Regions from separate parts of the Rhodococcus oxybenzonivorans genome, predicted to be linked through region 2. Evidence: predicted binding sites of a transcription regulator. Region 2 holds the regulator's gene; the other holds the start of a gene.
What was found. The regulator HspR, encoded in region 2, represses chaperone genes until heat shock. The targets are predictions, from matches to a motif close to ANNTGAGTNNNNNNNACTCANNT.
Positions count from the first base shown of each region.

Region 1: the regulator HspR is predicted to act here: its motif matches at 2,034-2,056, upstream of dnaK (molecular chaperone DnaK).

Region 1 is NZ_CP021354.1:293,943-297,330, reverse strand. It holds gene grpE (nucleotide exchange factor GrpE) at 1-149, opposite strand, end outside; gene dnaK (molecular chaperone DnaK) at 146-1,996, opposite strand; gene CBI38_RS01465 (Hsp20/alpha crystallin family protein) at 2,102-2,488, opposite strand; partial or broken gene CBI38_RS01460 (glycogen debranching enzyme) at 2,680-3,388, shown strand, end outside.
Region 2 is NZ_CP021354.1:5,125,520-5,128,907, reverse strand. It holds gene dnaK (molecular chaperone DnaK) at 1-108, shown strand, start outside; gene grpE (nucleotide exchange factor GrpE) at 105-755, shown strand; gene dnaJ (molecular chaperone DnaJ) at 778-1,950, shown strand; gene CBI38_RS24015 (heat shock protein transcriptional repressor HspR) at 1,950-2,357, shown strand; gene CBI38_RS38515 (hypothetical protein) at 2,412-2,558, opposite strand; gene CBI38_RS24010 (hypothetical protein) at 2,618-3,094, opposite strand; gene CBI38_RS24005 (response regulator) at 3,358-3,388, shown strand, end outside.

The DNA.
Region 1 (3,388 bases), 1.8 Mb from region 2:
GCGGCGGACTGGCTCCGGCCGCCGGCGACCGGGGGGCGCGAGGGCGTGTGCTCTCGAACCTGCCCGGTCTCCGGATCGACCCGGCGTTTATCGGTGATCGAAATCGGTTCTCGCGGTGGTTTTTCCCCGTTGGTGCGCTCAGTGCTCATCGCGCATCCTCCCTCCCCGGTTCGTCCACCACCTCCGCATCGAACACCTGCTCGGATCCATCGGACCCCGTGGTCCCGTCGCCGCCGGGCGCGCCGCCCTGCTGCGCCTGGGTGTCGTACAGTGCCTGACCCAAGGACTGGGACTCCGTGGCCAGCTTCTCGACCGCGGACTTGACCGCCCCGATGTCGGTGCCGGCCAGAGCATCCTGCACTTCCTTGATCGCCGACCGCACCTTGCCCTTGACGTCCTCGGGAACCTTGTCGTCGTTGTCCTTGATGAACTTCTCGGTCTGATACACCAGCGACTCGGCCTGGTTCCGCGTTTCGGCCTCCTCACGCCGTCGGGAGTCTTCGGCCGCGTGGGCCTCGGCATCCTTGATCATCCGGTCGATCTCTTCCTTGGACAGTCCGGAGCCCTCCTGGATCCTGATGGTGTTCTCCTTGCCGGTGCCCTTGTCCTTCGCCGTCACGTGCACGATGCCGTTGGCATCGATGTCGAAGGTGACCTCGATCTGCGGCACCCCGCGCGGAGCCGGCGGAATACCCGCCAACTCGAACGAGCCGAGCAGCTTGTTGTGCGAGGCGATCTCGCGCTCACCCTGGAACACTTGAATCTGCACCGACGGCTGATTGTCGTCGGCCGTGGTGAAGGTCTCGGACCGCTTGGTCGGGATGGTGGTGTTGCGCTCGATGAGCTTGGTCATCACCCCACCCTTGGTCTCGATACCGAGGGACAGCGGCGTGACGTCGAGGAGCAGCACGTCCTTGACCTCGCCCTTGAGGACACCGGCCTGCAGGGCAGCGCCCACCGCGACGACCTCGTCCGGATTCACACCCTTGTTCGGTTCCTTACCGCCGGTGAGCTCCCGAACCAGGTCGGAGACGGCGGGCATGCGGGTGGAACCACCGACGAGCACGACGTGGTCGATGTCCTTGACCGCGATACCGCTGTCCCTGATCACCGATTGGAACGGGGCACGGGTGCGGTCGAGCAGATCGGAGGTGATCTTCTGAAACTCGCTGCGGGAGAGCTGCTCGTCGAGGAACAACGGGTTCTTGTCCGCGTCGACGGTGATGTACGGCAGGTTGATCGAGGTGCTCTGCGAGGAACTCAGCTCGATCTTCGCCTTCTCCGCCGCCTCACGCAGGCGCTGCAGCGCCATCTTGTCCTTGGTCAGGTCGATGCCATTCTGGGCCTTGAACTTGTCGACCAGCCAGTCGACGATGCGCTGGTCCCAGTCGTCACCACCGAGGTGGTTGTCGCCGGAGGTGGCGCGAACCTCGACGACACCCTCGCCGATGTCGAGCAGTGAGACGTCGAAGGTGCCGCCGCCGAGGTCGAACACCAGGATGGTCTGTTCCTTGTCGCCCTTGTCCAGGCCGTAAGCGAGTGCCGCGGCGGTGGGCTCGTTGATGATGCGCAGCACGTTCAGGCCGGCGATCTGGCCGGCTTCCTTCGTGGCCTGACGTTGCGCGTCTTCGAAGTAGGCGGGGACGGTGATCACGGCGTCCGTGATGTCCTCGCCCAAATACGACTCGGCGTCACGCTTGAGTTTCATCAGAACCCTGGCACTGATCTCCTGCGCTGTGTACTTCTTGCCGTCGATCTCCACCGTCCACGGCGTGCCGATCTCGCGTTTGACCGACCGCACCGTCCGGCTGACGTTGGTGACCGCCTGGTTCTTGGCGGGCTGGCCGACCAGCACCTCACCGTTCTTGGCGAATGCGACCACCGAGGGCGTGGTCCGGGACCCTTCCGAGTTGGCAACCACCACCGGGTCGCCGCCCTCGAGCACTGACACGACCGAGTTGGTTGTACCGAGGTCGATACCGACCGCGCGTGCCATTTTTCTCCTCCTCAGTTAGTGAAAGACTGCGTTTCAGAGTTGAGCCTGTTGGACTCAATTTTCCGACTCCCGAGCTGGTCAGTCAAGGTTTCCGGCCCTGTCGAGTCAGCCCGAGGTGATCTCAATCCGTCGGGCTCGCGCAGCCTCGGCCTTCCCGATTTCGACGCGCAGCATTCCGTTCTCGAGCAAAGCGGCGACCTTGTCGCCGTCGACCTCACCCGGCAGGGTCGCCCGGTAGCGGAACTGGCCGGTGCGTCGGGTCTGATGGCGGATCAGACCGACACGCTTGCGTTCGGTGATCTCACCCTCGATCGACAACTCGTTACCGCTCAGGTTCACGTCGATATTCTCGCGGGGAACGCCGGGCACCTCGGCTTCGACCACGTAGGAGTCGGCAGTTTCCTCCACGGTCACGGGCGGGGTCCATGAGTCCCAGATGCGGAACGGGTCCGACTGCGCCATATCGGCATGTCGGCCAATTGGCCATGCCATCGTCCTCGACCTCCTCGTCCACGAGTGAATGCGGAAGCGTGTGCAAAGTTGAGCGCATCACACTCAGGTTTTATTCCCCTTCGGCCCGGAAACTCGCTCGAAGTACGCCATCATTTCCATCCGACCGACCACCGAAAAGCGCTCATGCTGCTTCGTCCGGGCTCCGCCTACCCTGGGGGCGACGTACGACGGACCCCGTCATCAGCCAGATGAAGCTGATCGCCGAGCCGTGGGACCTCGGTCCCGTCGGGTACCAGGTCGGCGAGCCCGGGGCGCTCGGCGAGATCGCATCCCGCATCACCGGCTCCGCCGACCTGTACGAGCGCACCCGTCGACGGCCGGTCGCCTCGATCAACTTCGTCACCGCCCACGACGGATACACGCTCCGCGACCTGGTGAGCGACAACCACAAACACAACGACGCCAACGGCGAGAACAACAACGACGGCGAGAGCCACAACCGCTCCTGGAACTGCGGTGCGGAGGGTCCAACCACCGACCCGGAGATACTCGCGCTCCGGGCGCAGCAGAGCCGGAACTTCCTCGCCACCCTCCTGCTGTCGCAGGGTGTGCCCATGCTCAGTCACGGTGACGAACTGGGCTGCACCCAGCACGGCAACGACAACGCCTACTCCCAGGACAACGCGATCATCTGGGTCGACTGGGCGGCCACCGACGGGGCGACAACCTCCCCGACATCGCCTGGCTGCGGCACGACGGAAGCGAGATGACCGAGGACCACTGGCTCGTCGACTTCGGACGTGCCGTAGGAATCTTCCTCAACGGCAACGCTATTCCTGATACCGACTACTACGGGTCACCCGTCACCGACGACTCGTTCCTGCTGTACCTCAGCGCACATCACGGCAGCATTACCTTTCCACTGCCGTTGATCGAGTA
Region 2 (3,388 bases):
AGCGCTGCTGAAGAGGCGGCGAACACCGACGGCGCCGGCAGCAACGGCTCCGATGACGTGGTCGACGCCGAGGTCGTGGACGAGCCTTCCGACGCGGAGAAGAAGTGACGTCCGACAACACCGAGCAGGAACCGGTCACTTTCGTGGACAAGCGGAAGATCGACCCCGAGACCGGTCAGGTGCGGGAAGCGGAACCGGTGACGGAGTCCCTCGCGGGCGCCGCCGCCGCTCCGCAGCCCGGCTCGGTGGACGAAGGGGAAGTGCAGGAGCAGGCTGCTGCGCCCGAGAGGGACGAGCTGGCCGAGCGCACCGCCGACCTGCAGCGACTGCAGGCCGAGTACGCGAACTACCGTCGCCGCGTCCAGCGTGACAAGCAGGTCGACATCGAGTCGGCCAAGGCGTCGGTGGTCGGTGAACTCATCGGTGTGCTCGACGATCTCGATCGGGCACGCAGCCACGGCGACCTCGACTCGGGGCCGCTCAAGGCTGTGGCAGACAAGCTCACCGGCGCGCTCACCTCTCTGGGTCTGAGCGAGTTCGGCGCGGAGGGCGATCCGTTCGACCCGTCGCTGCACGAGGCAGTGCAGCACGAGGGAGACGGTCACGATCCCGTGCTGGGCACCGTGATGCGAAAGGGCTACAAATTCGGTGACCGCGTCCTGCGGCATGCGATGGTAGCTGTGATCGATCGCGTCGAAGGCGGAGAGAATACCTCCGACGAGGCTGCACAGCCCGCCGAGTCGGAACAAGAATAAGAGCGAGAGGAGGAGACGCCCAGTGAGCCAACGGGAGTGGATCGAGAAGGACTTCTACAAGGAGCTGGGCGTCTCGTCCGACGCGTCCGCGGACGAGATCAAGAAGGCGTATCGCAAGCTCGCCCGCGACCTCCACCCGGATGCGAACCCCGGCGACACCAAGGCGGAGGAGCGGTTCAAGTCCGTCAGTGAGGCGCACGCCGTGCTGTCGGATCCCGCAAAACGCAAGGAGTACGACGAAGCCCGGCGCCTGTTCGCCAGCGGCGGTTTCGGCCGGGGTGGATTCAGCCCCGGAGCCGGTGGTGGCTTCAGCCAGGGCGGTTTCGACATCAACGACCTGTTCGGCGGTGGCGGCGCCGCGGCCGACGGACTCGGTGACCTCTTCGGAGGACTGTTCAACCGCGGTGCCGGCGGCGGCGCCACCCGCACGTCCAGTCGTCCGCGTCGTGGAAGCGACGTGGAGACCGAGACGACGCTCGAATTCCGTGAGGCCACTCTCGGTGTCACGGTTCCGCTGCGCCTCACCAGCCCATCGCCGTGCACCACGTGCCACGGCAGCGGAGCCAAGCCGGGAACCAGCCCGCGGGTATGCCCCCGCTGCAACGGAACCGGGATCGTCAGCCGCAACCAGGGCGCCTTCGGTTTCAGCGAACCGTGTGACGACTGCCGCGGTACCGGCTCCATCATCGATTCTCCGTGCGAGGTGTGCCACGGCAACGGGGTGACCAACCGCACCCGCACCATCACGGTCCGCGTTCCGGCCGGTGTCAGTGACGGCCAGAAGATCCGGCTGGCCGGGCAAGGGGAGGCGGGCCTGCGCGGTGCGCCGTCGGGTGATCTGTTCGTCACCGTGCGGGTGCGACCCGACAAGGTGTTCGGCCGCAACGGCGACGACCTCACCGTCGTGGTGCCGGTCAGCTACGGTGAACTCGTGCTCGGTACGACCGTCTCCGTCCCCACCTTGGAGGGGCGTGTCGGCGTGAAGATTCCGGCGGGAACAGCGGACGGACGCATCCTCCGCGTCCGCGGCAGAGGCGTTCCCAAGCGTGGCGGCGGGGCAGGTGACTTGCTGGTCACCGTCAAGATTGCGGTACCGCAGAAACTGGACGACCCCGCAGTCGACGCATTGAAAACCTATCTGGAAGCCGAAAAGGCCAGTGGGTTCGACCCCAGGGCCGGGTGGGCAGGTGCGTGATGACCGATACAACTCAGGAACCACACGACGCGTCCGTTGACCCCGATGCCCAGATCTTCGTGATCTCTGTGGCGGCGGAGCTTGCGGGGATGCACGCCCAGACGTTGCGTAACTACGACCGTCTGGGCCTCGTCACCCCGCACCGCACCCAGGGTGGCGGCCGACGCTACTCCCCGCGCGACGTCGCACTGCTCCGCGAGGTCCAGCGCCTCTCCCAGGACGAGGGTGTCAACCTCGCCGGTATCAAGCGCATCATCGAACTCACCAATCAGGTGGAAGCGCTACAACACCGGGTGCGGGAGCTGGCCGAGGAACTCGCTCAGGTACACGCCGGCTACCGGCGTGACCTCGTTCCCATCCCCCGCAGCAACGCACTCGTCGTCTGGAAGCCCAGACACAAACGCTGATCGAGTAACACAAGCGCTGGCTTAGCGGTGACACAAACGCTGACCCAGCGGTGGTTATCGGTCGCGGTTGCCCCAGCGGGACCCGCGGCGAGTGCGTGTGCGCGGAATGTCCATCTCCTCGAGACGTGCCTTGATCTCCTCGGTGGTCCACATCGTTCGGGAGACTGTCGGGGTGGGGGTGTCCTTGACGTGCATGATCATGGTCTCTGGCTTTCGTCGAAAGTTCGGTGGTCGATAAGGATCGGTAGTCGGTCGGGTCGTCAGGGATGTCCGTACAGGTGGTAGCCGACGTTCATGTTCGGGTAGCCGGAGTCGATCCAGCTGCTGATGCCGTAGGTGTGGCCGAAGTCGGCGTCCACGCGAGTGCCGTCCACGTCGGTGGTGTTGCTGTAGTTGTCGGCGCGGAACACGGCCTGAGCACCACCGGGTAGCGAGTAGGTGGCGTCCACCTCGACGCCGTTCGGGTCGTTGGAGAATGCCTTCACGATCTGGCTGCTGTGCGGGGCGAGGTAGTCCGACGGCGCTTGAATCCACTGCCCGTAGGGGTTCGACGAACCCGCGAGGACCATCGGCAGGTCGGTGTCGTTGCTGATCGTCATCGCGATCGTGGGGCCCGACGTCGGCATCGTTCCTGCGGTGGCGACACCGCTTGCGGCCACCGCGAGACCGGCGACGGTCAGAACCGTGGCGGGCAGGGCGAAAAACAGGGCTACGCGGCGGCGGGTGGGGGTACGCATGGTGGATTCTCCTGTGCTCGGTAGGAAAGAGTCTGTGGGGGAGTGGAACTCAGTGTCCGTGTCCCGTTTCCGGTGTGCATCAACTATGTCGCGGATCAGGGCCGACGTCTGTCCACCGACAGGACGGAGAGCGGGATGAACTCGAGGTCCACCGATCGGGGGACACCTTCGCCGCGAAGTGCTCCGCGCGGGCCTCGTCTCGTGAGAAAGTGAGCAATGGGCTTCGCTGGAGTCACATCGCATCGAGCCGCGCCGTGAGCATCGTGCGTGTCGTGGTGGGCGACGACCATCCGA